One region of the Vibrio sp. 11986-1-5 genome, then DNA from elsewhere that is predicted to be linked to it. Evidence: predicted binding sites of a transcription regulator. Region 1 holds the regulator's gene; the other holds the start of a gene.

Region 1 (15,801 bases):
AATGGCAAAAATTGGGTACGATTCCACCTTACTGGCGATAATAGCGTCAAAGACGATAGTAATTGGATAGAAGCCCCTATTCTCCGCTATGTTCGTATTCGTCAATCCACCAACGAACAAACCGAGCGCCGTGCTGTGGTCGAATTATGGGTGAAATTGGGGCCTATTCATCAAAAATCTCAATTTACCCTCGCTGATCGCTCACAAATGACCCATCCTATTTTATTAGGTCGGGAATTTATTCGCGATATAGCCGTGGTGGATGTAAGCCGTCAATACATTCAGACAGAAACTAAAGCAAAATAAGGCCCATTATGACGTCACGAATTCCGTTTTATCTATCCATATTCTTATTGATTGTGGTTGGGATTACTTTAAGTGTCATGCGTCATCAAAGCTATGGTGTACCATGGACACCCGGTGAAACTCGCCAAGTCTGGGACATTGAAGCGCGCATTGAATTTAACGCGCAAGGCCGAGAAGTCAAAGTCTCTCTCGCTGCACCTCATACTCAAGATGGCTTTACGCTGATTGGCGAAAATGCTTCTTCTCCGGGTTACGGTATTTCTTATGTCACCACGGAAAGTGGTCGCCGTGCAGAGTGGACAATTCGTCAAGCCAAAGGCCCACAGACCATTTATTACAAAACCCAGTTCTTAGTAGACCCACAAGCTAACGCGCTGCCCGTCCCTCCGAGTACGCCTATTGTTAGGCCGACATTTGACGGTCCGGATGAAACCTCAGCCATTGCACTTATCGAGCAAGCTAACCGCCGCTCCGCGAATGACGTAACCTTTACTCGCGAACTGATTAAAGCGCTCAACGAAGCAGAAAATCAAAATGCTGCATTGCTGCTTAATAGAATGAGTAAAGTGGATGCGGCGCAAAAACTCCTCTCTTATGCACAAATCCCCAATAAAGTGGTCGGCGTCATTCGCCTTGAAGATGGGCGTCGTCGCCAATCGATCCAACATATGAATCAAGTCTGGGATGGTAATAAGTGGGTGCTGTTTAATCCAGAAACTGGCACTCAACCGACTCAACCCAATTTGTTGGTGTGGGATGAATCGAATGTTTCTTTACTTGATGTGATGGGTGGGCAAAACAGCCAAGTCCATTTCTCTATGATTGCGCAAGATGTCTCGCCTCAACAGGCGACCAACAGCAAAGTCAGCGCCGATGGATTATTAAATCTGTCTATTCATAGCTTACCGCTTGAAGAACAAGCGATGTTCAAAAATATCATGTTGATCCCTATCGGTGCACTGATTGTGGTCTTTTTACGTGTGATCATTGGCTTAAAAACCTCGGGGACTTTTATGCCCGTTTTGATTGCCGTCGCGTTTGTACAGACCCAATTAACCACTGGGATCATCGGATTTTTATTGATTGTCGGCACAGGCTTAATTATTCGTAGTTATCTCTCCAAGCTAAACTTATTGCTGGTCGCTCGAATATCGGCGGTGATCATCTCGGTGATATTGATCATTTCAATGTTCACTGTGGTTGCCTTCAAAATCGGCCTGACCGAAGGTTTAACGATTACGTTCTTCCCGATGATCATTTTATCTTGGACCATTGAACGGATGTCAATCCTCTGGGAAGAGGAAGGCGCTAAAGAAGTGATTCTGCAAGGTGGCGGCTCTTTATTGACTGCCGTGCTGATTTATTTAGCCATGACTAACCCTTATGTGCAGCACTTAACCTTCAACTTTATTGGATTACAGCTAATTGTCTTAGCGGGCATTTTATTATTGGGAACGTATACCGGTTATCGCTTAACCGAACTACGTCGCTTTAAACCCTTGGTAGACGGAGATTAATATGTTTTTTTCTCTTTCTGAATACACCTCCCCTTTCAAATTGCGCCGTAAGGGGATCATGGGCATGAATAAGCGTAATCATAGCTATATTGGTCGCTATAACGATCGCTCCAAGTACCCTCTGGTCGACGATAAACTGCAAACAAAGCTGATTGCTCAACGCGCAGGTTGTACGGTGCCAAAACTGATTGGTGTGATCAGCAACCAAGGGGATGTTAAACGCATCCACGAAATGGTTAAGGAGTGGCCGGGGTTTGTCATCAAACCGGCACGAGGCAGTGGCGGCAAAGGTATCTTAGTCATCACTTCCCACCAAGATGGCCTTTACACCAAACCTTCTGGATCGACGATTAATAAAGAGGATGTTGAGCGACACATTAGCAACGCTTTAGCAGGTCTTTTCTCACTGGGCGGTAAAAATGACGTCGCGGTGGTCGAAAACCTAATTAAATTTGATGACTGCTTTGATGGTTTCAGCTATGAAGGCGTTCCCGATGTACGGATCATCGTCTTTAAAGGCTACCCAGTAATGGCAATGATGCGGCTTTCTACCTCCGCTTCAGATGGCAAGGCTAACTTACATCAGGGAGCAGTAGGCGTCGGGGTCGATATCCGATCCGGTAAAGCAGTACGTGCCGTACAGTTCAATCGCCCAGTAACTCATCATCCCGATACCGGTAAATCATTATCTGAGCTCACGGTACCGCATTGGGAACGCTTATTAACCTTAGCGGCCAGTGCATGGGAAATGACCGGTTTAGGTTATATTGGGACTGATATGGTGCTGGATAAAGAAGAAGGCCCAATGGTGCTTGAGCTTAATGCCCGCCCAGGTTTAGCGATTCAAACCGCTAATGGCGCAGGGTTACTACCGAGGTTACAGCATATTGAAAGTATCGGCTCACCGTTGATTTATCCGACCCCAGCTGAGCGAGTCGCTTATGCCGCGAAACAATTTGGACTAAATAACGTTTAATCCCCCGTTGTGTTACCCTTTCAAAAAACCGTTCCGCGGAACCATAAAAAAGCGCCTTATCCTTAAGGCGCTTTTTATTGATAAGTGGCTAAGCCCTAGCTAAGCGCATCGGCTAGCGGCAGAGACTCATTTTTCGGTTTTTCACTGGTGAAGCCACGTAATCCTACGACATGCACGTGTTCGTGATCTTTAAATACCTTACGCACCAGTTTATAGGTGGTTCCTCTTTCTGGGCTGATATTTTCTGGAGCCGCAATCAACAATTGCATATCCAAACGTTCACACAATTCAAATAGCGTTGCTATTGATTTAGCATCTAAACGTGCCGCCTCATCTAAGAACAATAAACGGCATGGAATAATATCTTTACTGCGTAGACGACGAGATTCTTCTTCCCAGCTCTGCACGACCATTAGTAAGATGGACTGACCCGTACCAATCGCTTCACCTGTTGACAATGCGCCCGACTCAGCTTGTAACCATCCATCTGAACCACGATTAACCTCAACACTTAACTCTAGATAGTTACGGTAATCGAGCAGCTCTTCACCCAATATTTGTGGTGAACGCTGTCCCATATCGATATGGGGATTCACTCGTTGGAATAGCTTCGCCATCGCTTCTGAGAAGGTATAACGTGAACTTTCAAACAAATCTTTATGCTGAGCTTGCTGCTCGGCTAAACCACTGAGCAGAACTTCATGGCTTTCACGAACTTTGACATTTAAGCGCACACCGTTAACTTGCCCAAAAGCGATATTCGAGAGCCCTTGGTTAAGCATGCGGATCCGGTTTTGTTCACGTTGAATGGTTTTACGAATAATGCTCGCCACCGAATCTGAGCTGATCGCTAATCGGTTTTCCCGCTGAGTCAGCTCTTCTGTTAGACGAGCTAGCTCGACTTCCATCTCTTCAATCGCTTCGACAGGATCATCGGTACGAATAATATCTTGTCGAATTCGTTCACGTAAGTGCTGATAAACCGCAATGTAAAACAGTACCTTACGTTCAGGATAAGCATTATCCTCCGAGAGACGTAGCGCATCACGCAGCGCCTCATTATTCGCCACGGCAAGACGTAGCGCCCCGAGCGATTTATCCGACATGGAGCGTAACTCGTCAGCCGATAAATAAGCCAATTCACGTTTATGCAAACGACGTTCAACATCATTTTGGCGGGCTAAACGAAGTACCGCACACCATCCTGCTTTAGCATTCACAACGAAGGTGCGTAAATCTTGATACTCTTTTTCTAATTTTTTCAATCGCTTGGCAAGCGATTTCATCTCAATTTCGGTTGAGGTGATTGTCCGCTCATAGTGACTCTTACGGCTACGAGAGCTGTGCAAACGTTCATGCAGCTCATCACGGTGCTGCTGAGCTCTGAATAATGCGTTTTCATCTGGATGTACGCCAAACTCCTGTAGCTCTTGCTTAAACTCTTGCATCGTTTCCAATTTGGATTGATGAGCACTTTTTAACGACGCTAATACTTGATTATATTGATTGAATTGCGCTTGCGCTTGTTTTAGCTCTTCTCGTGTACGTTGACGTAAACTCTCGGCTTGAACTAACTTGGCTTTTAGCTGCTCACTGAGTTCGCTACTTTGATTGAGAAGATCCACCGAATCTGCGTAAGCAAAGTGGTGACGACGTTCAACCAAATCCGCTAGGGCAAAAATCTGCGCCTTCAGTTGTTGCAGCGAACGATCCGCAGCAAGATACTGCTGTTCTAAAACTTCAAACTGTTCAGGATCAACCTCTAACGCTGAAGCAATTGGCGCGAGCTGTTCAACCGTTCTACCATGTGCATTCAGCCAAGCCTTGGCTTCCATCAACTGAGCTAACTTGGCATCAATATCTGCAGCTCGTTCGGTTAATCCAGACTCAGATAACAAACGAAAATTAGGTGCAATCTTCTCTAATAGTGCTAATGCCTGTTTACTCAATTGACGCCGACTGGTTTGTTGCTGTTGCTGATGCTCTAACTCGACTAACTGGCGAGTAAGATGATTGAGCGCATCACGAGCATGACTGAGTGCTTGTTCAGGATCCGACTCAAACGCAACTTGCAAATGCTGAGCAACAAAATCATTAAAACTACGGTATAAGCGCTGTAACTTTTGTGAATCAAACGCGGCCTTAGCATGCGCTTCTACGACTTCATCACGCTCATCGCGCAGTAGTTCTAAACGCTGCTCACGAGCAGCACGTCCAAACAGTGGAATTTTTGGAAAACGTGAATAGCGCATTTGACGCTGATTGAGCTGAACACAGACCGCACCTTCCAGTTCTGCCGCATTAAATGAGCTGTCATCGAACGCATCAATATCACCCTCAATCAGATAAAGATCTTCTGGACAGTCATCTAACTCAACCAGTTTTTCTTTTATGCCTGAAAGATCAGAGACCACAATCGCGTGGCGGGCAGGACCGTACATGGCACTGAAGTACGGCGCATCTTCTAACGTAATATCATCGTAAATTTCAGAAAGTAAAACGCCACCAAGGGTATCGGCAAGGCCTTTAAGACGAGGATCATTCGATCCGCCCGGTGAAGCTAAACGTTCAATATCATTTTCTAATTGCTCGCGACGTTGAGCCAATGCGTCTTTCTGAGCCGATTGATGTTTTTCACGCTCTAGAATGGCTTGCATTTCAGCCATTACCGATTGACGGCTGTCTAAACTCGCTCCACTTTGCTCTCGCAATAGCTGCAACGCTTCTGTCGCTTGGTGCCAAGCCGGTGCTTGTGACTCTAGCTGTTTAATCGCATTACGCTGTTCTTGTTCAAGACCACGCTGTTGACTACGCTGATCGCGTAGTGCTTCTTGTGCTTGTTCAAGCTCTTCCAAAAGTGCAAGGTGCTGCTCACGCTCATGCTGCAATTGAGAGGGATCATCCAGCATTACCTGAAATTGCTGATGATATTCAGCCACCGATTGACGCACGGATTGTTGCTGTTCGATACGGTGCTGTAAATCTCGCTGCTGTTCATACCATAGCGCTTCATTCTGTACGAGTTGTTGTGCTTGCTGTGCTTGAGCGAGTAACTGGTTTGCACACTCTGCTGCTTGGCTACGAGCCACATCACCTAAAACGCGACTCACTAAGTGCAAGGCTTCGTTAAACCGCGCTGAAGCAGCTGAAGACATATCGAGCTTATGTTTAACCGCCAATAATTCGCTGGTGGTTGACTCTTGACGCCCACTTAGCTCAATCATCACCGCCTGAGCACTTTCCGCCGTCAAGTTATCATCAGCGAGCTGTTGACGTGCCTTGGCCAACGCTTGCATCGCTTGTTGATACTGCAAAGCTCGCGTTTGCTGAATGTCCAAAGCTTGTTGATAATCCGCGAGCTGAGTTTTCAGACTATCGACTTCCTCTTCAGCAGCAGTAGCTTGGTCTTCAACCATCACTAAGCGCTCTTGCGCTTCCTCAACCACCATCAACTGTTCTTCAAGACGCAAACTCAACTCTTCAAGATCATCTTGATAACGGGCAATTTTTTCTTGCTGACGCAGTGCATTTTGTACTAACTGTAAATGATCGGCCGCACTTTGATGATCCTGTTCCAGTGCAGCTTCTTGTTCAAGCAGCGTTTCCAGTTCTTCGTGCACTTGATTCAATAACCGATTGTGCTCCAGCAAACTATCACGTGCACTAAATAACTCTTGGCGTAAGGTCAACGTTTGCTGCACTTTACTACGACGTTCATTGGCGTGCCGCATATAATCAGCGGCAACATATTGGGTCGATTCGGTGATTAAATGTTTGAATAAATCACGATCAGCTTGGGTGTTTTTTATCGCTTCCAGCGTCATACGGTTTTCTCGCAGCGCTGACTCCATATCTTGGAAAGCTTTTTTCACCCCACCATTTTGTGGCAGTAAGTAATCGCGTAATGAGCGGGTAATCGCACTGGAAATACCTCCGTATAAAGAGGCCTCAATGAGACGATAAAATTTTGAGCGGTCACTGCTATTACGCAGCTTTTTCGGTACCACACCAAATTCAAACATTTGACTGTGATAATCAACGATGGAACTGAACGATTTAAAATGTGCCCCTTCAATACCATGAACGGCTTCTTTAACTTCGTTGAGCTGCCTCACTCGAGCGTGTTGATCGGAAACACTTTCAATCAAAATATCCGTCGGTTTGATATGGCTAGGTAAACCCTGAATGACAAAAGGTTTAATATCGACTTTTTTATCACGGCCAGCGACTTGTTGCAGTTTTACCGCAAACAGCAAGCGTTGATGACGAGAATTCACCACATCCAATGCCGCATAACAAGCGCCAGGTTGTAATTTACCGTAAAGACCTTTATCACGAGATGCCTGAGAGCTGCCTGCTTCTGTGGTATTACGAAAATGCAGTAGACTTTGATCGGGAATTAATGCGGTGATAAACGCCGCCATCGTGGTTGATTTACCTGCCCCATTGCCTCCAGATAACGTCGTCACCAAATTATCAATATCAAAAGTACGTGCGAAAAAGCCGTTCCAATTGATCATGGTCAGCGATTGATACTTACCTCTTTCAATCATGCTTCATCTTCCCATAATGTCGGTTGATCTTCATGTTGTTCGTCAGCAGATACCGTATCCAATAAGCTTTGCTGACTTGGCTCTTGACTATGAACAACGGCTTCACCATCTCGTATCAAACGCAATTGCGCCTGACGTAAATCGTCACCAAGACGCACATCGGCCCCAAAACGAAATACCGCCTCGGTAATTCTAAATTTGGTCGTTTCCCCAAGATGGATAATCATCCCTAGGCGGCGTAAACGACGTAGCGAGGTACGGACTTTTTCAAACAGTTTCTCTTTATCCAAATCTGAACCTTGCGCACGATTGGTCGCAAGCTTCATCAATTTCTTCTCATCGGTCAAACTCAATAACTCTTCATAGAGTTCTTGATACGTAAATAAACCTTCATGGGCAAGACGCTCTGGACTTAGATATAAAAAGCACAGCACTTTACCAACCAGCATATCTAATTCAGAAAGAACGCTGCGGTTGATCAACGAAGTAGAACGTGGGCGTAAGTAAAAAAAGCCCTCTGGAGCACGAACTAACTCGGTATTGTAGCGCTGATAAAAAAGAGCCAACTCAGGTTCAAAATCACTGAGAAATGCATGGTTATCTAAATCATCACTAGACACATGACGTCCAGCGCGTAATTGGCTGTCTAAAGCCGGGAAAAGCGGGTTAACAATCGCTTTAGCCAGATTTTCTGGCATGTAGTGGTTAATATCGGTCAATGACATTAGCTTGTACCTTTGCACCAAATTGGTTAATCGCTTGCCAATCAGGTTGAATGGCTTGGTAGTCGGATTGTGAATAGCCCAAGCGAACCGCTTGGTCGACAACAATGCGGGCTAGATCGAAATGATGGGTTCTTGGATGTGCGGCAAGATAATCACGCAGAACATGACCAAGGTTGATTGGTTGGTCCTGCTGCTTGTGACTCTGGAGCATATCAGCAATACGTTCCGCAAGCTCATCGTGAACCTTTTGAAACGTTTCATATTCAACTTGTGGTGGAATATGACCGGTGACTTCTTCATCTCGTAGCATCAATGTCTCGTCACGCAGATCAGATAAACGCTCTGCTTCTGCATAAGTGAGTAACCAAGGCTGTAAAAAATAGTCCTGTAACGACTGACGTAAACGTTGGCTGAAGGCGCGATTTTGGTCCATGTCGATCGCGGTACGAATGAACTTATGTACATGACGATCATAACCAATCCATAAATCGATCGCTTGTTGCCCCCAACTGATGATTCGGTCTAACTTCATTTGCAGCACAAACAGCACTTCATCGATAAACTCTAATTCTGGATCGCCATAAACAATCTCTTGAATATCAAGAATTTGAGTTTGTAATTCGTCGCCTGCAGCTTGAAGCGTATCTTGCAATTCTCGTAATGTTGATGAGGTTTCAGACAATAAACTTTCACAATTATGAATCGCTTCTCGCCAATCTTTATTCAATAGATCGGCTATTTGTTGTTTCACTGATTGCTGCTGCTCATCCAAGACGCGTTGGTTAAGATCGATACGATCAAAGATTTCACTCACTGAGTATTTTAATACACCATAAACATTCTTTTTCCAATGTGCGGGTGTACCACCTTGCTGAGCCGATTTAACCGCTTTAGCCATTTCATCTGCTAACAAAGAGAGTTGAATAGAGAGTTTTAATTTCGAGAATTGACGATGACGAACATAATAATCGGTAATGCCAATCGCTAAGGGAGATAAGCGATAAATACTTGCGCCATCGGTAACCTCACTAGTAAAACGACTGAGCAAACGCTGTTTAACCAGTTCATTAATAGCATTATTAGCCCGAAATGCAGAGACTTCACCCGTTTCAGTAAATAGGCGGCTAACAATTGCAAATGCATCATGCAATTCTCCTTCACCTAATTCTTCATCGAATTTTTCATGGCTCAATACAGCAATCGCTATTAAAAACGCCAGCCGTTCAGCAGGTAAGTTCAAAGAAAAATCGTGCTGCTTCACCCAACTGACGAGTTCATCAATCGGTTGTTCAGTCGCATTGTGAGTCATATCACTCATTGTTCTTCCTGTGGTTGTTTCCTAGCCCAAACATGGATGTAGCGTCCTAAAGATAGATAAGGCTCTTGGCGGCAAAATTGTTGCTCTAATGCCAACAGGTCTGCAAACTCAAACTCGCCCATATTGGCCATATTGCCGATATAGTCACTAAAGCAGCGAATACCTGACTTACCCATGATTTGATATCCAGCATGTTCAATCCACTGATATACATCAGCGGGGATCAGCCCTTTTTGTGGCTGTAATTTAAATCGTTTACGATGTGGCATGCCATTTAAAATATGTGGAATATTGCCACATACCGCATTTTTATAAACTAAGCCATGTTGGTTGTAAAACATCACCGAGACAATACCGCCGGGACGTACCAGTGTTAATAACTGCTGTAAAGCCTCTTGGGGATCGGTCAACCATTCCATCACTGCATGAAATAAAATGATATCAACGGGCTCCGTCAAGTGTTGCTGCACAGCTTGTACCGAGGAATGCACAAAGCGAAACCTCTCTAATAACCCTTGGCCAGTCACTTCTTGTTTGGCCAAATCGAGCATCTCTTGCGAAAGATCACATAATGTAATCTGATGACCAAGCCTCGCGAGTTTTTGCGACATTTGCGCAAGGCCACCGCCCGCATCCAAAACATGCAGTGGTGTTGTTTGGCCGTTAAAATGGGTCAAAATTTGCGTGAGATCATCCCAAACAATGACTTGACGAATCTCGCCTTTGTCAGAGCCGTAAATATTTTTTGCAAATTTGTGGGCAATATCGTCGAAATTGCGATCTTCAGTCACAGTAGCTTGAGTTATGATAATAAATCGTGCTGCTATTCTGTCATAGGAATGGCAGGAATAAAGGACCTTTCGCTGATTTTATTATCAAGTGCTGTTTTTTCGGACTATTTAATCTATGTTTGAGCTGAAAAAAATCGTTTCTTCTCTACTGATGCCATTACCAGCGCTGCTGTTGATTGGTTTTATCGGCTTAATGCTGATTATGTTTACCGCTAAGCGTAAAACTGGTTGCCTAGTAGTATTGTTTTCTTTGTCCAGTTTATTCGCCATTTCTTTTCAACCAATCTCCAGTCAGTTATTGATGCCTTTGGAGCGTCAGTACAGCGCTTTTTTACCAGTTGAAGGTACTATCGATTACGTAATGGTACTAGGTAATGGTCATGTCGTTGATGATAGCATTCCACCAACCTCAGAACTCACTCGAGCCGCTTTAATGCGTCTGACGGAAGGTATTCGTGTCATGCGAATGTATCCCGGTTCAAAACTTATCTTGTCCGGCTATACAGGAGGTAGTGAAATTAGCCATGCACGTATGTTGGCTAAAGTTGCGCTGGCGCTTGGTGTTGCTAAATCGGACATTATTTTGCTTGAAACCGCGCAAGATACGTGGGAAGAAGCGAGACAAGCAGCGGCTTTTGTTCAGCAGCGCACTTTAGTTCTGGTCACTTCGGCCAGTCACATGACCCGAGCAATCAATGAGTTTCAATCTGCTGGGCTAAACCCAATCCCAGCACCAACCAATTATCTAGCTCAAACTAATATCAGCCAAGCTTGGGATAAATATACCCCAAGAGCGCTCTATTTAGAGCAAACTGAACGATATTGGTATGAAACCATGGGGCTCATTTGGCAAACGATGCGCGACTGGGTCACTCATGAACCTAAGTTGCCTGAATCAAAACCTATGATAGAGGGTAACTGATTTTCTCGTTATCAGTCGAAAAGTGGTGGTGTGCACAACTTGATAAACATTGTACCTATTTAGCATTAAATGGAAGGATTATGGGCCGAATTTGATTGCGAGTTACTGCGTTGCAGTCTAGAATCTTGCTGGTTATCAACAAGATTAAATGTAACCAATAGGCCGCTATTTAACAGCGGTTTTTGTGTTTTTATTACTTTTAGGCTGACGTTAGCCTATACCCGAATCATGAGACTTTGCATAAAGGGCAGCTCCGGTAATACCCTTGGCAAACCTCTCGTCTATCACACTCCCTAGTAGGATGATTGCATTTTCGGGCACACAACTACTGCTCCAGTTGTCTCAACACCGAGCAGTCATCGACAGGATAATTTTATGGCTACGATTAAAGACGTTGCACGCCTAGCGGGCGTATCAACAACAACCGTATCTCATGTCATCAATAAAACTCGTTTTGTGGCAGAAACCACCCAAGAAAAAGTCTTGGACGCTGTTAAACAGCTGAATTATGCACCGAGCGCGGTCGCACGCAGCTTAAAATGTAATACAACGCGTACAATCGGTATGCTAGTGACTCAATCAACCAACTTATTTTTTTCTGAAGTAATCGATGGGGTTGAAAGTTATTGTTACCGCCAAGGCTACACACTCATTCTCTGTAATACTGGTGGTATCTACGAGAAACAGCGTGATTATATTCGCATGCTTGCTGAAAAGCGGGTCGACGGTATGTTGGTCATGTGCTCCGATTTAACGGAAGAGTTACTTGAGATGTTAGACAGTCATCCCTCCATCCCTAAAGTTATTATGGATTGGGGCCCACAAACGTCACAAGCGGATAAAATCATTGATAACTCTGAAGAAGGGGGTTATCTGGCTACAAAATATTTGATCGAAAATGGGCACACTGAAATCGCTTGTCTAAGCGGTCACTTTGTTAAAGCCGCCTGTCAGGAGCGTATTGCCGGTTTTCGTCGTGCCATGGCAGAAGCTAACCTAACCGTTAAAGAAGATTGGATCTTAGAAGGTAACTTCGAATGCGATACTGCCGTTCTGGCCGCGGATAAAATCATTGCGATGGATACACGCCCTACTGCGGTGTTTTGCTTTAATGACACCATGGCATTAGGCTTAATCAGCCGTTTACAGCAACGTGGCGTACGCGTACCAGACGATATGTCTGTTATTGGTTATGACAATATTGAGTTAGCTGAATATTTTTCTCCACCACTGACCACTGTGCACCAACCTAAACGCCGTGTAGGTAAAAATGCCTTTGAAATATTGTTAGAACGTATTAAAGATAAAGAACATGAGAGACGTATTTTTGAAATGCACCCAGAAATCGTTGAGCGTGATTCAGTCAAAAAACTCACTAATTAATAGATAAGCACTTCATTACCCCATCATAAATCACAAGCTCCAATCATAACTCTAGGCTATGATTGGAGCTATTAATACCCAAACCATTCACACTACCAATGAAATAAAAGGCATACTAGTGATGACTGAGTGTGATACTTATTCAATGATTTGTTTATTTTATACATCCACGTTATACTATTTTGTCAATAATGAAACGTGTCACGCACAGGGCAAACCATCTGAAAAGATGGGACGCAAAGCCTCCGGCCTAAACCAAAGTGGTAGGTAGCGGGGTTGCCGATGACAAAATAGCCAAAAGAAGAAGTCAACTCCCCTTACTATTATGCTTTTTGACTTTTTGCTATTTTCTCGGACCTGATTTTGCTGGCGAATTGCTTAATACACCGAGAATAACAGCATGGATAAACCCGTATTAAAAGATTCAATGCGACTATTCGAACTGCTTGGCCAGGTCAAGTCGCGCTCAATGTTTGGTGGCTTCGGGATTTTTGTCGATGACACCATGTTCGCTTTAGTTGTCAATAATCAACTGCATCTTCGAGCTGACGATGAATCGGTCAAAGTTTTTTCCGCAAGAGGCTATCTGCCCTATGTTTATAAAAAACGGGGCTTTCCTGTGGTGACTAAATACTTTGCGTTACCTGATACCTGTTGGCTTAATCCAAACTATATCTTGCAAGAAGCAACCACTGCATTACGCCATGCAAAAGCTGAGCGAGAGCAACAAGAGCAAACGAAACCCACTCGCTTAAAAGACCTGCCTAACTTGCGCTTAGCGACTGAACGGATGCTTAAAAAAGCAGGTATTCACTCCGTTGATCAGTTACAACAAGCTGGTTCTGTTGCGGCTTATCAAGCAATTAGACAAAGTCACTCATCGGATGTCAGTGTAGAACTATTGTGGGCATTAGAAGGGGCAATTGAAGGTAAACACTGGTCGGTTATCCCCCCAAGCCGCCGAGAAGAACTGAAAAAAAGCCTATTCTAATTCAGATACCTAGCCCGCTAGCCAGTCAGGCGTAGCGGGCATATTGATCCGTAATCACTTACCCTGATAGATATTATAGCCGTTTGAAATTCATCATTTCGGTATCATTGACACGACTTGAATGGACAAAACTGCAAGCCATCCCCTTCCATCGCTATCGTTATAAATCAACAACATAATAAAACTAGGGCAACTAAACCTAGCTGCCTCACAATCGTATTCTTCTATTAGCAAATGGAGAAATTAAAGCACAGAATGAGATAAAGTGGTTGGTGTGCTTTGCCGCTGGATAAATTGAATCGACAGCTGGTTAAACAACTCCGGTTGTTCGACATTACAAACATGCCCACAGTTTGGAAGCTCCAACAGCTCACTTTGCCGATGAGCGGCGACCATTTCACGTACTGGGCGAATAAACATGTAATCACGCTCTCCCATTAAATACAACGTCGGAATAGGCAATTCTCTATCTTTAAAATAACGCATTAATGGATTCACTTCGGCAGTCAACGTAAACCAACGTTTAAATTCTTGCTGACACAATTTTTTAGCTTCTCGAACAAACAAATGACGAGACTCTTTCTGACTGCGTTGTGGCATCACAATGTAAGCAAACAGACGATATAACCACATATAGGGGATGAGATGTTTACTTAAATGACCGAGCTTAACTAATAGTTGCGAACGAATATTCAAGCGAGTAACCGCCCCACCTAATACCATAGAGCGAACTCGCTGAGCAGATAATTCGGCAATATTACGCACGATGATCGTGCCCAAAGACATCCCGACAAAATGAGCTGAAGCTATTTTCAAGTGATCCAGTACTTTGAGGACGTCGATGGTCACCGTTTTAAAAGTATATCGATTAGTAATCAGATCTTTGATAATACGATGAGATTTTCCGTGACCGCGTAAATCAATCAATAACAAGTTAAAATGCTGTTTGTACGCTTTGATCTGTTTAAACCAAATAGATGAGCTTCCGCCAGCGCCATGCACAAACACCACCCATTCTCGGCTAGTTGGGTGTGGATAGACTTTATGGAACAGTAAAGATTGAGACATGGATACCACAGAAAATCAAAATCATTGATACTGAGAGATTAGCATATTTTAGTGTCAAAAATCGTTTTTGAGTTGTAAAAAACTATTGTGAGTAGACCGATGAGGAAACGCTCCCCATCGGTACAGAAGAACATAATTCAGAAAAGGAATAATAGGCTATCCGCTCACCAAGCACTTGTATGCACTTCTAGCCTTTACTCGCATTAGTCAAAAATAGCTAAGCGATACATTTTTATATATTCAAGGGCAGACTCGCGCCAGCCAAAATCTTTGCTCATCGCTCGTATTTGAACATTGAGCATCTCTTCTGGTTGCTGTAGATAAAATAGTAATGCTCTTTGCATTGTGATCAATAATGCTGAAGGCGATGGCTCTTGAAAACCAAATCCCGTCGCTTGCTGCGGATACTTATCATAATCTTGTACGGTATCTTTTAAACCGCCGACCTCTCGTACAATAGGTAAAGTACCATAAGCCATACTGTAGATTTGGTTTAGTCCACAAGCTTCAAACTCTGAAGGCATCAGGAAAAAATCCGCTCCAGCCTCGACTAAATGGGCAAGACGATTACTGTAAGTCTCAACGAACCCTAACCTATCAGGGTGATGTGCTGCCATTTTATGTAATGCTGCCGCAATTTCCGGTTCACCAGTACCGACGATCACCACTTGTACCTGATTGCGTAAAAACGACTCAAGAATAGGCAATAAATAATGAAACCCTTTTTGATGAGTCAAACGACAAACCATACCAAACAGAGGCGTAGCGACTTGTGGTAAATTTAACTCTTGTTGTAAGGCCAATTTACTGGCTGATTTTCCAAGAGTCAGTGATTGGCGCTCAGCATGATAAGTCTGAGGAATATACCGATCTGTTAGAGGGCTCCATTCAGAATAATCGCATCCATTGACAATACCATGTAAATCTCGTGCTCGACGTACAAAATCATCCACTAATCCATGAGAACCTAACGGCGTCAATAATTCAGAAGCATAGTTAGGACTCACTGCATTGATCTTATCGGCAAAAGCGATACCAGCGCGTAGCATACTAACATGATCATTCCCGTACTGTAGAAACTCCATCCCAGAGAGATTTAACTCAGGGATAACTTCCAATTGGTAATAAGAAAAAATACCTTTGAAAATGGCATTATGAATGGTCAGTACTGACTTGACCCCGAAAAAATAAGGATCTTCACGATAGCGAGTTTTTAATAAAAACGGCACTAAACCCGTGTGCCAATCATTG
Region 2 (15,801 bases), 500 kb from region 1:
CGTAAAATGCCATCGGCTTCAGCTCGTTGCCAGCTTGTTGATTTGGCGATCACGGAAACAGGACGTTTTTTACGACTAGGGCGCAGCATTCCGATTTCTTGCATGACGCGTTTTACACCGACAATCCCTGCGTGGATAGCGATAGGATCAAAGCGTAATGCTTCACCTGCTTCATAGGTCAATACGGTAATACCGGCTTTTTCGGCTTCGCTGCGTAACGAGCCATTGCGCAGTGGCGAATCTAAAATGACTGGGGTAGCAAATGCTTCTGCAATGCGTAAGGTTTGACTATTACTCAAGTCAGCTCGAATTTGCGGTAAATTAGTTCGATGTATTGCACCTGTATGTAAGTCGATGATGTAATCACAATTAAGGGCAACTTGAGAGAAGAAGTTATGCGCCATTCGAGAGGCGAGTGAGCCTTTTTCGCTACCAGGGAAACAACGATTAAGATCTCGTCGATCAGGAAGGTAACGAGATTTATGGATAAAGCCAAACACATTCACGATTGGGACGGTGATTAATGTTCCTTTTAATTTCTTCGGATCAAGCGAGTTAATCAGCTGTCGAACGATCTCGACCCCATTGAGTTCATCACCATGGATCGCGGCATTAACCATTAATACTGGACCTTTCGAGATGCCATGGATGATTTCTATAGGAATAGATAGAGGAGAGTGGGTATAAAGTTTTGCTGCTTCGAGCTCAATGACTCGCTTACTTGCAGGGGGAATTGACTCCCCCAGAAAGTGATAATCTGTATTTCGATTAGCCTTTACCACGTGTTTTTGTCCTTCTACTAGCCGCATTTTTCTCGATGAACTCGATAATCAAGCTGGCAATGTCTTTCCCTGTCGCGGCTTCAATGCCTTCTAAGCCTGGTGATGAGTTAACTTCCATCACCAGTGGGCCTCGTTCTGAGCGAAGTAAATCTACTCCCGCAACATTCAGTCCCATAATTTTAGCAGCATCAATCGCTGTTTTACGTTCTAGAGGTGTAATTTTTACTAATGATGCCGTTCCTCCACGATGTAAATTAGAACGAAATTCGCCTTCAGCACCCTGACGCTTCATAGCGGCAATCACTTTATCACCGATAACAAAGCAACGAATATCAGCGCCACCCGCTTCTTTAATGTACTCCTGCACCATAATGTTAGCTTTCAGGCCCATAAAGGCTTCAATGACACTTTCAGCCGCTTTTCGTGTTTCCGCTAACACTACACCGATGCCTTGAGTACCTTCAAGCAATTTAATGACTACAGGAGCTCCTCCGACCATATCTAACAAGTCTTTGACATCATCAGGTTTGCTGGCAAAGCCAGTGATCGGCATACCAATACCTTTACGAGAAAGTAGCTGCATCGAACGTAACTTGTCACGTGAGCGGCTGATGGCAACAGATTCATTGACTGGATAAACGCCCATCATTTCAAACTGACGTAATACCGCCGTGCCGTAGAAAGTAACGGAGGCTCCGATCCTTGGGATGACGGCATCAAACCCGCCGAGTTCTTCGCCTTTGAAATGAATCTCGGGTTGATCCGAATTGATATTCATATAACAGCGTAAGGCATCAATCACTTTTACCTCATGACCGCGCTGTTTACATGCTTCAATCAAGCGCTTCGTCGAGTACAAAGAAGCGTTACGCGATAGAATACCAATTTTCATTATTTGTTTTCCTCGAAAGGGATTAAAAAAGATTGTGTAGGATCGACAATCAGTTTGTGATGCATAGCGGTTCTGCCGAGTAACATGCGAAACGCCATATTTTCACGATTGGTTAGTGTTATTTCGATCGGCCAGCGATGAGCTCCGAGACAAAGATCAGATTTGATCACATAGCGAGATTCTTCATGCCCACCGGAATCGCGCACGATGCGTTCATCAATCACTTCGGCTTCACAAATGGTGACTTTATCAACATTATGCTGCAATGGATGAATCCAAAATCTTACCCAGAGTGCGTCATCTTTGCTAAAGGTTTCTACTTTAAAAGCATGCAGACAAGAGGTTCTTGCGCCAGTATCGATTTTGGCTTTTATTTTTTCAATGCCTAAATCAGGAAGGCTAAGAGTTTCTCTCCACCCAACAATCATTTTTTGTGTCATGGTCATTTTATTTGTGTTTTTGAATATGGTTGTGTATTTGAGCACGGTTGATGCTGCTCAGGAATGGCCCATAAGGGGAGAAAATTAGCAGCATCTCGATACGATATTTATCGAGTCATCAGCTTGAATCGAGTCTGGTGAATAACTCGGGGAAATTCAAGGGAGCGAACTCTAGCAGTAGATAAAATCCGCAGCTAATGAATAAAATTATTCGTATCGACAAAAAAAATTAATATACCTTGTATTTTGTTCTATCACTGAATGATTCACTGGTTCAATCAATACGTTTGATGATGCGATCTCGTCAAGTTTATGATGGTTTCAGCCATCAAACCTGCATATTGATTAAATAGAAATCAGTTTATCTTCGACGATAGGCCTTGCTCATCTTTAGCAAAGCCTACCGTCATCAGTGATTAAGCTGGCTGTTTTGTTGGAATATGCTCCAATAAAGCGACCATTTGTTGCCAAAATAGCTCGACAGTATCTATTTTCACTTTTTCATCTGGCGAGTGAGGGAACTTAATTGTTGGACCAAAGGAAAGCATGTCCATATGAGGGTATGGCTTTTTGAATAGCCCGCACTCTAATCCGGCATGAATGACCATGATATTGGGCTTATGGCCATAAATACCTTCATACATATCACGGAAGATAGCCATGATTTCTGAGTCGGCATCGGGTTTCCACCCCGGATAAGCTCCAGAAAAACGAACGTCGGCCCCCGCCAATTCAGCGATAGAAGTGAGCATTCCTTCGACTTGACTACGTCCAGAATCAATCAATGAACGGATCAAACATAGCATGTTTACTTTGTCTGTTTCGGTTGTGATCACGCCGACATTAAGTGAGGTTTCTACCACCCCTTCAATCTCGTCACTCATGCGGATCACTCCGTTCGGACAAGCATTCAGTGCAGCAATGAAGCGTTGCTGATCGGCACTTGAAAATACGCCTTGGGTGGTTTCTTTCGCTTGATTAAAGGTGGTGATACTGGTTTCTACTTTACCTAGTTCAGCGACTAATAATTGTTGGTAATCATTAAACACTTGCTCTAGTTGAGTCTCCATTTCAGCAGGAATAGCGACAGTGATAAACGCTTCTCGTGGAATCGCATTACGTAAGCTACCACCTCTAAACTCAATTAAACGCAGATCGAATGCTTGAGCGTAAGTGGCTAGAAAACGGCCCAGTAATTTATTGGCATTACCGCGACCGGTGTGAATATCACATCCTGAATGACCACCTTTTAAGCCTTTTAAGGTTAATTGTCGGGTGACAAAACCTGTCGGGATCGTTTCACGAGTAATATTGAAGGTAAGTGCACCATCAACGCCACCAGCACAGCCCATGTAGACTTCACCTTCTTGCTCAGAATCGGTATTGAGAAGAATATCACCTTCCAGCCAGCCAGCTTGTAGACCAAACGCACCAGTCATGCCAGCTTCTTCATCGATAGTTAATAAAACTTCAAGAGGACCATGTTTGATATCATTTGAGGCTAGTACGGCTAAACAGGTAGCCATACCAATACCATTATCCGCGCCTAACGTGGTTCCTTTGGCTGTTACCCATTCACCATCAATATACGGCTGAATAGGGTCAGTCGTAAAATCATGTTGGGTTTCTTCATTTTTTTGCGGAACCATATCAATGTGTGCTTGGAGTACGACCCCTTTTTTGTCTTCCATCCCGACTGTGGCCGGTTTTTTAATAAACACATTGCCGATCGGATCGCGACGAACCTCTAAGCCTTGCTGATTCGCCCAATCAATAATGTATTGAGCGAGTGCTTCTTCATGTTTAGATGGATGAGGGATAGAACAAATCTTGTCAAAAAACTGCCAAACAGGGCTAGGTGATAAATTACTGATTTCAGAATGGAACTCAGACACAGATAACTCCTTTTTTTGATTATACCCCGATCAATGTGCACACTTATGGATGTTTTGCAGTGAAATAAGCTGAGATCGGAGCTGAAGTGATAATGAACAACAGCATACCACTATGCAGGATCGGGGAGTAGTGGATTTATTATCCTTCCGGAGTTTTACGATTATTGTTATCGAGCCGTTTATCGCTTTCGTTAATTTAGTCACACTCTTCTTAATGGTTGCTCAGTCGATAGAATGTAACACATGTCTTCATGTTGACTGCGTGGCATGATACTTACCAAACGGATGGGTATTAATGATGCCGTGTCTTATTCAATCATTTGTTTTTTAGGAGTGAAGTGTTCGATTCCCGTTAAGCGAGAAGCTAAGGCTTTATTACTGATATTTGTGTAATTAAATTACCAAAAGATAGCTTATTTTAGCGTTTTTTGTCTTTTTTGTGATTTTAATCACCAAAAGTGTTGTAATTAATTTTCCTAGTGGTATATTTATAACCAACTTCCCTAGTGAAGAAAAAATGCTCAAAGGATGAGTCCGATTTATCGCCTCCAAGGAACTGAGAAATCAACTTAATGACGTTTGATTTTAAAGGTGATAGTTATGAATAAAGGTTTATCTTGCGTAATGTTCTGGAAAAGCAACTCTGTTTTTACTAGCAACTTTACTTATCCGTCAAGCTTTGGTTATTAAATTAACCACTTGAAAGTTATATGTTTTTGTTCACCCCTATATTAGAATCTATTGTTAATCTACAGTGATTAAAATAATTCACCGCCATCTGTTCTCAGATGGCGTTTTTTTATGCTCAACGATCAATCACAACCTTTGGTTACTGGTATGATTTTTCTTCACTGGTAGCACTTTGCGAGTATTTATCCGTCTTTGTAGTGGATTCTATATAGATAGATAAAGTGGTTTTTTTCCTACAGATTGATAGTAGTTGTGTATGGAAATTATCAGTTGATAACTTTATAATTCCCGCCAATCGATTACGCAACCGTTTACTTTGTCTGTATTAGGATTCTACCATGTTGGAAAAACTGTTTAAACTCAGTGAAAATGGCACAACTGTGCGCACTGAGATCATTGCCGGGATCACGACGTTTCTGACCATGGCTTATATTATTTTTGTGAATCCGACGATTTTAGCGGATGCAGGAATGGACCGTGGAGCTGTTTTTGTTGCCACTTGCTTAGCGGCAGCGATTGGCTGTTTTATTATGGGCTTTGTGGCTAACTATCCGATAGCGCAAGCACCAGGTATGGGATTAAACGCTTTCTTTACCTATGTTGTAGTGCTTGGCATGGGGTATACGTGGCAAGTCGCTTTAGCGGCGGTATTTTGCTCAGGTATTTTATTTATCCTATTGAGTCTATTTAAGATTCGTGAATGGATTATTAATTCGATTCCAATGTCGTTACGCACGGGAATCTCTGCTGGTATTGGCTTGTTTTTGGCATTTATCGCGCTAAAAAATGCAGGAATTGTGGTCGATAACCCGGCAACGTTGGTGTCAATGGGAGCGATTACCTCTTTACCTGCGGTATTGGGCGCATTGAGCTTTTTCTTTACCATTGCTTTAGTGCATCGCGGTGTTAAAGGCGCGGTGATGATTGCTATTTTAGCGGTAACTATTTTAGGATTGATTGTTGGCGATGTCACTTGGGGGGGCATTATGTCTACGCCGCCAAGTATTGCCCCAACTTTCATGCAGCTTGATTTTTCAGCCGTATTTGAAATCGGTATGATTTCAGTTGTATTTGCTTTCTTGTTTGTTGACCTTTTTGATACCGCTGGAACGCTGGTCGGCGTAGCAAACAAAGCGGGTTTCATTGGTAAAGATGGTAAAATTCCACGCTTAAACCGTGCGCTACTTGCTGACTCGACAGCGACGTCTGTTGGTGCATTATTGGGCACCTCGAATACCACATCTTATGTCGAAAGTGTTTCAGGTGTGGCTGCAGGCGGTCGCACAGGCTTAACAGCGGTAGTTGTTGGCATTTTATTTATACTTGCATTATTCTTCTCGCCATTAGCGGGAATGATCCCTGCTTATGCGACTGCAGGTGCATTATTTTATGTCGCGATTCTAATGATGTCTGGCTTGGTAAGTATCGATTGGCGAGATCTTACTGAAGCAGCACCGACAGTAGTGACTTGCTTATTAATGCCTTTAACCTTCTCGATTGCTGAAGGTATCGCACTTGGCTTTATCTCTTACGCAGTGATTAAACTACTGAGTGGTAAAGGTCGACACGTTTCGCTTAGTGTTTGGGTCATGGCGATCATCTTTGTTATTAAGTTTATTCTTGAAGCGTAAATAGATTCTATTTTTAAACAATTAGGTTCAATCACAATGAGTAAAAAATTCGTAATCACTTGGGACAACATGCAAAATTTTTGCCGTGAATTAGCCCAGCGTCAAATGCCTGCTGAGCAATGGAAAGGTATCCTAGGTGTAAGTCGAGGTGGACTGGTTCCTGCGGCTATTTTGGCTCGTGAACTTGGCATTCGTTATGTTGATACCGTTTGTATCTCAAGTTACGATCATGATCATCAACGTGATATGACCGTACTGAAAGCACCTGAGCATGATGGTGAGGGATTTCTTATTGTCGATGATTTGGTCGACAGCGGTGATACAGCTCGTAAAATTCGCGAAATGTATCCGAAAGCTAAGTTTGTGACTGTTTGTGCTAAACCAGCAGGTAAAGATTTAGTGGATGAATACGTGGTTGATATTGAACAAGATACTTGGATTGAACAACCTTGGGATATGACTTTAGCTTACGTTGAGCCAGTGAATCGTAAGCAAAAATAACGACAATTATTGATTCAATCACCAGTTTCCCGCAATTAATCGACATATGGCCCTGCAAAGGGCCTTTTTTTTGATTACTATAAGGCCTAAGCGGTTTAACAATGAGATGCATCATGTCTGAATCAAGCAATATCAACCTATCAGAAACGCTCTTTCAACAGCATAAAGAGGCGAAAGAGACTTCCTCTCTCACGCAATACATGCCGAGTAGTAGTGAATTTTTTGAACAGAAAATGGAGCAAGATCCTTTTTCGTGGTATCGAAATTTACGTCGTTTACAGTGGGCTTGGTTAGGAATTAATCCTATCGATCAAGAAGAGGTTCTCGCCAACATGGCTTCATCTGAGCATTCTCGAAGTCATGAAAAGTGGTTAGATACCGTGATTGGTTATCATAGTGGCAATTGGACGTATGAATGGACAAAGCTCGGTGGACGTTACCATAAGCAAAGTGAAGCCTTAACGGGAGAAGCCGCAGCCGAGCGTATGTTTAGTGCTTCCCTTTGCTACAGTATTGCCGGTTATCCCCATTTAAAAAATGATACCTTGGCCATTCAAGCGCGAGTGTTGGCCAATGCTGCTTATAAACAAGCCTCTGAACTGACGCAGTATACGATTAAGCCATTAGAGTTTGATTATCAAGGTAAGAAAATTCTTGGTCACCTGCATTTGTCACACACTGATGAGCCACAACCGGTGGTGATCGTTAGTGCTGGTCTTGATAGTTTGCAAACCGATATGTGGCGTCTCTTTCGTGATTATCTAGCTAAACGAAATATTGCGATGTTAACGATTGATATGCCTTCTGTTGGTCACAGTAATCATTGGTCATTAACGCAAGATTCTTCTTGTTTACACCAAGCGGTACTTAATCAATTAGCCCCCTTGCCTTGGGTTGATCATCGTCGAGTTGGTTTGATTGGCTTTCGCTTTGGTGGTAACGCCATGGTCAGATTATCGTTTATTGAATCAGATAAAATTAAAGCGTGTGTCGCTATCGGCGCTCCGGTGCATGATATTTTTGTTTCTCAGCAAAAAATGAAACTGATGTCGAAAATGTATATGGATGTGTTAGCGTCGCGAATTGGTAAGCATGCGGTTGATATTCCGAGTTTATCGGCTCAACTGATGGCATGGTCACTGAAAGTGCAAGGCTTCCTCGCGACTCGACGTACTAAAGTTCCTATTTTGGCGTTAGCGATGGAAGGTGATCCGGTTTCACCTGCCAGCGATAATCATTTGATTGCGACTTTTAGTCAAGGCGGGCAATCAAAACAGATAAAGAGTGAAAGTCTTACACGAGGATATGAGCAATCCCTCGATTTAGCGATAAAGTGGCTGGAAGAACAACTTTGCGAATGACTTTTGGCTTAAATTAGTTAAGAGTGAATTGTCTGCGTTTTTAAGCGTATGATTATTAAAAGCAATAATCATTCTTAACAAGGAGAGTCTACATGTCAGAGGCAGCAAAATATCCGACACATTATCGTTTATTATCGACGTTAAAAGCGATTGGTCCTTATTTACGGGAAGGGCAGTGCCAGGAAGGCATTTATTGGTTTGATTGTTTAGCTTTTTGTATTAATGATAAAAAATCGCCTGAAAAACGGGAGTTTTGGGGCTGGTGGATGGAGTTGACGACGACCGAAACTGGCTTTGAAGCCAATTATCGTATCGGCCGCTATAACCTCGCAGGTCAATGGGAAGAGAGTAAGCCAACGGCGGCGGCGCTGCCTGAAGTGATTCGTACCCAAGAAGATTTTCATAAAAAGTTAGCTCAAACTTTGCAGCAACGTTTTGAATTAAGTCTGTCCTTGCATCAACAATCGACAGCGTTTGCTTAATTCTAGGTTGCCTGCTTGCTAAGTATGACAGCGTTATCACTTAATCATTGGCTTGTTGTATTTTATCGTGTCAATAAGAACACTTCCTTTACTGCTCACTGAGTGCTTAGCAGAGTAAGAAATAATTCCCACTAAAAAAAGGTGCTCTTTAGCACCTTTTCTGCTTGTGTAAGAGGCGCTGGATTGCTAAAACATCACCTCTTAAATGTTTTCTTCAACAGACAAAATCATGACAATGAATCAACAGAGCCAAACAGCGTTACAAACCATCGTTGTGAAGCTAGGAACCAGTGTTCTTACCGGTGGAACGTTAGCACTTGATCGCGCACATATGGTTGAGTTAGTCCGTCAATGTGCTGAATTAAAAAAACAAGGCCACAGTGTGGTGATTGTCTCTTCAGGAGCAATTGCCGCAGGTCGAGAGCATCTAGGTTATCCCGCATTGCCCCAAGCCATATCAAGTAAACAATTATTGGCTGCCGTTGGTCAAAGTCAGTTGATTCAAGCGTGGGAGTCGTTATTTGCGCTTTATGGCATAAAAATTGGTCAAATGTTATTAACTCGTGCTGATTTGGAAGATCGAGAGCGTTTTTTGAATGCGCGAGATACGATCAATGCCCTGATCGAACACGGCATTATTCCAGTGGTCAATGAAAACGATGCGGTTGCAACCAATGAAATTAAAGTTGGTGATAACGATAATCTCTCGGCCTTAGTCGGTATTTTGTGTGCAGCGGATAAGCTCTTATTACTAACCGATCAAAAAGGTTTGTTCACCGCCGATCCGCGTAAAGATCCTAGCGCAGAGTTAATCAAAGAGGTTAAAACCATTGATGACACGCTGCGAAAAATCGCGGGTGGAAGTGGTACAACATTAGGTACCGGAGGTATGGCGACTAAATTGCAAGCGGCTGATATTGCTCGTCGAGCGGGGATTGAAGTGATTATTGCTGCCGGCCGAGCGCCCAATGTCATTTTTGATGCATTAAGCGACACGCCACAAGGCACACGCTTTTTAGCTCTGGAAGAAGCTCTAGAAAATCGTAAACGTTGGATTTTAGCGGGTCCTGCTGCTTCTGGCGATGTGTATATTGATCAAGGAGCGGTTAATGCCTTACTAGCTAAAGGCAGTAGTTTGTTGGCTAAAGGGGTTATCAAAGTTGTGGGCGAATTTGCGCGCGGCGAGGTCATTTGCGTGAAAGATCAACAGCAGCATCTGATTGCTCGTGGCATCAGCACTTATTCCAGTCGCGATTTGAGTAAAATTGCCGGCCAACACAGCACCATGATCATCGATATTCTTGGTTATGATTACGGCGCTGAAGTCATTCACCGTGATAATATGGTCGTTATTCAAGAATAGGGAGAAGAATTGTGGATTTAATCGAAATGGGTAAGGCGGCGAAATTAGCTTCGTTTCAACTTGCTACCGCCTCGACCGCGCAGAAAAACCAAGCACTTGCAATAATAGCAAATGAACTGGAAGCCAATATGGGCGCTATTTTAGCGGCCAATGCGAAAGATATTGCTTTGGGACAAGAAGCTGGGTTAAGTGAAGCGTTACTCGATCGACTTTTGCTTACAGAATCACGTTTACAGGCTATTGCTCATGATGTGCGTAATGTCATTCGTTTACCTGATCCTGTCGGCAGTGAAATCGACAGTAAAGTCCTTGAAAATGGCATGTCATTAGCTCGCCGTCGTGTTCCGCTTGGTGTGGTGGGTGTTATTTATGAAGCGCGCCCTAATGTAACGATTGATATCGCCGCATTATGTTTGAAAACGGGTAATGCAGCCATTTTACGTGGTGGTAAAGAAACCTTTTTCTCTAATCTTGAGCTGGTTAATGTCATTCAGTTAGCCTTGAGTAAAGCCGATCTTCCAATGGCTTCCGTTCAATATATGCGTCAACCTGAGCGTGAATACGTTACTCAATTATTAACACTGGATCAGTATGTCGATATGATCATTCCGCGAGGTGGTGCTGGATTACATAAAATGTGTAAGGAAAACAGCACCATTCCCGTGATCATTGGCGGTTTTGGTATCAGCCATATTTTTGTTGATGAGAGTGCCGACCTTGATAAGTCGCTTGCGGTGATTGAAAACGCAAAAATGCAGCGTCCATCAGCTTGTAATGCATTAGATACCTTACTGGTTCATCAAGCGATTGCTCAACCTTTGTTAGAAAAACTGCAGCATCAATTGCACGATAAACTGACGTTAGTCGTCGATGAACATGCCAAAGCACTGCTTCCGGAGGCAAATAATATTCGCCTCGCACAAGCAGGAGACTTTGATAGCGAATGGTTAAGTTACACCTTAGGCGTTAAAGTTGTCAGTGGAGTTGAGCAGGCCATTGAGCATATGCGTGAGCATAATGCCAGCCATTCTGATGCCATCATGACAAATGATCTGTTCAATGCTGAGCGATTCATTAATTCAGCGGGATCCGCTGCTGTCTATGTCAATGCCTCGACTCGTTTTACTGATGGAGCGCAATTTGGTTTAGGGGCAGAGGTTGCGGTGTCGACCCAAAAACTGCATGCTCGAGGTCCAATGGGTCTTGAGGAGTTGACCAGTTACAAATGGGTTGGTAAAGGAAATTATTTATTGCGCAGTTAAAGCCATTTAACTAGTGAATATGATGAGCTGCTGTTTATCGATAGAGGCGCTTAACAAATTTGACTAAATCAATCAGGAAAAGGGGCTTATTGGCCCCTTTTCCTTTTGTTCATATGTCCATTTCCGGTACACTGATCACCTTGCTAGGGAGGTAATATGCATTGTCCTTTTTGCTCTGAAAACGAAACAAAAGTTATCGATTCTCGTCTAGTGGCTGATGGTCACCAAGTGCGCCGTCGTCGGCAATGTTTGACTTGCAGCGAACGTTTCACCACGTTTGAAACGGCAGAGCTAGTGATGCCTAGAGTCATCAAATCTAACGGTAATCGAGAGCCGTTTGATGAAGAAAAAATGATTGGTGGGATGCAGCGCGCTTTAGAAAAACGCCCTGTTAGCGCCGATGCGATTGAGTTAGCGATCAGTACGATAAAATCTAAATTACGTGCTACCGGAGAGCGGGAAGTGCCTAGTGAATTGATTGGTAACTTAGTCATGGAACAACTGAAAGATTTAGATAAGGTGGCATATATTCGCTTTGCCTCGGTTTATCGTAGTTTTGAAGATATTCGCGAGTTTGGTGAAGAGATTGCTAAATTAGAAAATTGAACGTGAGTCCGATGATGTCAAACTTTTCTGCTGCCGATTATCAAATGATGGCGCGAGCCATCCAACTTGCTCAGCGCGGACGCTTCACTACGGCACCGAATCCTAGGGTAGGGTGCGTAATTACTCAACAAGGCCGCATTGTTGGTGAAGGCTTCCATTATCGAGCAGGTCAACCCCATGCTGAGGTTTATGCATTACGAATGGCTAAAGAGCAGGCTCGTGGTGCGACCGCTTATGTTACGCTTGAGCCTTGTTCTCATTATGGACGAACGCCTCCTTGCGCTGAAGGGTTAATTCAAGCCGGAGTGACAAAGGTGATTTGCGCGATGCAAGACCCTAATCCACAAGTATCTGGACGCGGTATTGCTATGTTGCGAGAAGCAGGAATTGAAGTGGAAGTGGGTTTATTGGAAGCGGATGCCAAGGCGCTTAATCCGGCATTTATTAAACGAATGCAAACCGGAATGCCTTATATCCAGTTAAAGTTAGCGGCCAGTTTGGATGGACAAACGGCACTGGCTAATGGTGAAAGCCAATGGATAACCTCAGCACAAGCGCGTCAAGATGTTCAAGTGTATCGAGCACAAGCAGGAGCGGTGTTATCAACCAGTCAAACCGTGCTAGCCGATAACGCCTCATTAACGGTACGTTGGCCTGAATTACCCGTCGATGTGCAACAGCAATACCCTCATGCTGAACTTCGTCAACCTACGCGTGTGATACTTGACCGTCAGCATCAGTTGCACCCTGGATTAGCACTTTATGCAACCTCTGCACCGATTATTCGTGTAGCAGAGCAAGAGGCCGATCTGTGTGTGCCATTAAATCAGCATCAACAGCTCGATCTGCGTCATACCTTAACCGCTTTAGCTGAACAGTATCAGATCAATCATCTTTGGGTAGAAGCTGGGCCTACGTTAGCGAAAAGCTTAATCGATCAGCAACTGGTTGATGAATTGATCATTTACCTTGCGCCGAAAATCATGGGCAGTGATGGCCGAGGCTTATTTGGTTCGCTGGGTTTTACTCATATGGATCAAACGTTAGGATTAGTGATTCAAGATTGCCGTATGATCGGGCCAGACCTTCGTTTAACCGCAACTCTAACCTCACAACAATAAGATAACTGATTATGTTTACCGGAATTATAGAAGCCGTAGGGACCTTGGTTGACATGACCCGTCAAGGGGAAGACGTCACCATTACCGTTGCTACGGGAAAACTCGATATGAGTGATGTTAAACTCGGTGATAGTATTGCTACCAATGGGGTATGTTTGACCGTTATTGATGTCAGTTCACAGCATTATCGTGCTGATTTATCATTAGAGACACTTCATAAATCAGCGTTTGCTCACTATCAAATTGGAGAACCGCTCAATTTAGAGAAAGCCATGCTGCCTACAACACGTTTTGGTGGTCATATCGTGTCGGGGCACGTTGATGGAGTCGGTGAAATAATTGAACGCCAATGGGTTGGGCGAGCCATTGAGTTATGGGTGAGTTTGCCGAACGAGTTAATTAAGTATGTCGCTGAAAAAGGTTCGATCACCATGGATGGAATTAGCTTAACCGTGAATGGGCTACGAAAGAATGCCTTTAAGCTGACTATCGTACCGCATACTACGTCAGAAACGACCATTGACGGCTTTAAACCTGGGCGCAAGGTGAACCTCGAAGTGGATGTGCTCGCTCGATATCTAGAACGCTTATTGGTAGGCGGTCAGAGTGAGCCTGAATCGCCCTCTCGGATGACAATGGAATTCTTACAACAAAATGGTTTTGCGTAATCATACGTGACGCAATAAGACAAAATATAGGACAAGAGTCATGTCAATTAGTACCCCACAAGACATTATCGAAGATATTCGCTTAGGCAAAATGGTTATCTTGATGGACGATGAAGATCGCGAAAATGAAGGCGATTTAATCATGGCCGCTGAGCATATCACGCCAGAAGCGATCAATTTTATGGCGACTCATGGGCGCGGATTGATTTGTTTAACCATGACTAAAAGTCGTTGCCAGCACTTAGGGTTAGCACCGATGGTGCAAGACAATAACGCACAGTATACCACTAACTTTACGGTATCGATTGAAGCGGCGGAAGGGGTAACGACGGGGATTTCAGCGGCTGATCGCGCACGTACGGTGCAAGCTGCGGTGGCAAAAGACGCTAAAGCGGCTGATTTAGTTCAACCTGGACATATTTTCCCATTAGCGGCGCAAGATGGCGGCGTACTTACCCGCGCAGGTCATACTGAAGCTGGTTGTGATTTAGCCCGTCTCGCAGGGCTTGAGCCTGCGTCGGTCATCGTTGAGATTCTTAATGACGATGGCAGTATGGCTCGTCGTCCTGATCTGGAAGTCTTTGCTAAAAAGCACGATATCAAATTAGGTACCATTGCCGATTTAATTGAGTATCGCAATAACACAGAAACCACCATTGAGCGTGTCGCGCAATGCCAATTACCAACCGAGTTTGGTGAGTTTGAGCTGGTAACCTATCGCGATATCATTGATAACCAAATTCATTTTGCTTTGCGAAAAGAGAAGACTACTCAGCAAGCGCCTCTGGTGCGTGTTCATCTACAAGATACCTTTACTGATCTATTACGCAGTGATCGCAGTGCTGATCGTAGTTGGACGTTGGATAAAGCCATGCAACGTATTGGTCAAGAAGGGGGGGTGCTGGTGATTCTTGGTAATGAAGAGTCTACAGAGCTGCTTATTCATCGAGTTAAAATGTTTGAACAGCAAGATAAAGGCGCAGCCCCAACAATGGCGAAAAAGCAAGGGACATCACGACGAGTTGGTGTCGGTTCACAGATCCTCGCTGATTTAGGGATCAGTGATATGCGTTTACTCTCTTCAGCCAATAAGAAATACCATGCCTTAGGTGGATTTGGTTTGAACGTGGTCGAGTATATCAGCGAATAAGCCCGTTATTTCGTGTTTGTCTCGTTAAGTCTGCACGATAAGCCGCCCTTGTGGCGGCAAATTACTATTAGATATCGTTCACAAATTTGTGCTAGAATCCGGCGATTCTCACTTGATGAACAGAGTTAAAGGAAAGCTTATGAAAGTGATCGAAGGTGGTTTCCCAGCCCCCCATGCCAAAGTTGCGATTGTGATTTCTCGTTTCAACAGTTTTATTAACGAAAGTCTGCTGTCTGGTGCCATCGATACTTTAAAGCGTCATGGTCAAGTTAGCGACGAGAATATTACCGTTGTTCGTTGTCCTGGTGCGGTTGAACTGCCGCTAGTGGCTCAACGCGTTGCCAAAACAGGCAAATTTGATGCGATAGTGTCACTGGGTTCGGTTATTCGTGGTGGTACACCACACTTTGACTATGTTTGCAGTGAAATGAATAAAGGGTTAGCTCAAGTGTCGATGGAGTTCAGCATTCCAGTCGCGTTTGGTGTATTAACTGTTGATACTATCGATCAAGCTATTGAACGCGCAGGAACCAAGGCTGGTAATAAAGGTGCAGAAGCAGCACTTAGCGCACTTGAGATGATAAACGTTCTTTCTGAAATCGATTCCTAATGGGGGCCAGTGTGAAACCAGCCGCACGTCGTAATGCACGTCAATTTGCGCTACAAGCTATTTATTCTTGGCAAATCACTAAAGAGAATGTGGCGACTATTGAAGAGCAGTTCTTATCCGGTGGTAAGTATGATGAAGAAGAACATCATGCGGCAGAGCCTGCACTCTCTGCCCCACAAACTGATGTGACTTATTTCCGTGATCTGCTTGTCGGCGTTGTGCTTAATCATACCGAGCTAGATAGCAAACTACGTCCTTTCGTTTCTCGTCCTATGCAAGATCTTGATATGATGGAGCTTGCACTACTTCGTCTAGCGATGTATGAAATGACTCGACGCGAAGATGTT

What was found. Region 1 encodes PurR, which represses purine synthesis genes. Its sites were predicted from a motif close to TNANGNAAACGTTTNCNTNA; they were not measured.
Region 2: AACS00_RS03015 (NCS2 family permease) is a predicted target of PurR. The motif match lies at 4,999-5,018, and genes of this name have one in related genera.

The regions. Positions count from the first base shown of each region.
Region 1 covers NZ_CAWNVW010000011.1:517,053-532,853, reverse strand. Annotated here, with positions in the region: partial or broken gene AACS00_RS16730 (ATP-dependent zinc protease family protein) at 1-306, shown strand, start outside; gene AACS00_RS05375 (inactive transglutaminase family protein) at 315-1,823, shown strand; gene AACS00_RS05370 (alpha-L-glutamate ligase-like protein) at 1,825-2,799, shown strand; gene mukB (chromosome partition protein MukB) at 2,895-7,352, opposite strand; gene mukE (chromosome partition protein MukE) at 7,349-8,077, opposite strand; gene mukF (chromosome partition protein MukF) at 8,058-9,395, opposite strand; gene cmoM (tRNA uridine 5-oxyacetic acid(34) methyltransferase CmoM) at 9,392-10,186, opposite strand; gene elyC (envelope biogenesis factor ElyC) at 10,302-11,108, shown strand; gene purR (HTH-type transcriptional repressor PurR) at 11,484-12,491, shown strand; cyclic di-GMP riboswitch class I at 12,693-12,775, shown strand; gene AACS00_RS05335 (TfoX/Sxy family DNA transformation protein) at 12,892-13,482, shown strand; gene AACS00_RS05330 (alpha/beta fold hydrolase) at 13,726-14,550, opposite strand; gene glgA (glycogen synthase GlgA) at 14,754-15,801, opposite strand, start outside.
Region 2 covers NZ_CAWNVW010000011.1:18,176-33,976, forward strand. Annotated here, with positions in the region: gene AACS00_RS02995 (succinylglutamate desuccinylase/aspartoacylase family protein) at 1-809, opposite strand, end outside; gene rimK (30S ribosomal protein S6--L-glutamate ligase) at 769-1,674, opposite strand; gene AACS00_RS03005 (ATP-dependent zinc protease family protein) at 1,674-2,114, opposite strand; gene AACS00_RS03010 (aminoacyl-histidine dipeptidase) at 2,531-4,009, opposite strand; gene AACS00_RS03015 (NCS2 family permease) at 5,038-6,330, shown strand; gene gpt (xanthine phosphoribosyltransferase) at 6,367-6,831, shown strand; gene frsA (esterase FrsA) at 6,945-8,192, shown strand; gene crl (sigma factor-binding protein Crl) at 8,285-8,674, shown strand; gene proB (glutamate 5-kinase) at 8,904-10,037, shown strand; gene AACS00_RS03040 (glutamate-5-semialdehyde dehydrogenase) at 10,049-11,299, shown strand; gene nrdR (transcriptional regulator NrdR) at 11,456-11,905, shown strand; gene ribD (bifunctional diaminohydroxyphosphoribosylaminopyrimidine deaminase/5-amino-6-(5-phosphoribosylamino)uracil reductase RibD) at 11,920-13,026, shown strand; gene AACS00_RS03055 (riboflavin synthase) at 13,038-13,694, shown strand; gene ribBA (bifunctional 3,4-dihydroxy-2-butanone-4-phosphate synthase/GTP cyclohydrolase II) at 13,735-14,844, shown strand; gene ribH (6,7-dimethyl-8-ribityllumazine synthase) at 14,984-15,454, shown strand; gene nusB (transcription antitermination factor NusB) at 15,454-15,801, shown strand, end outside.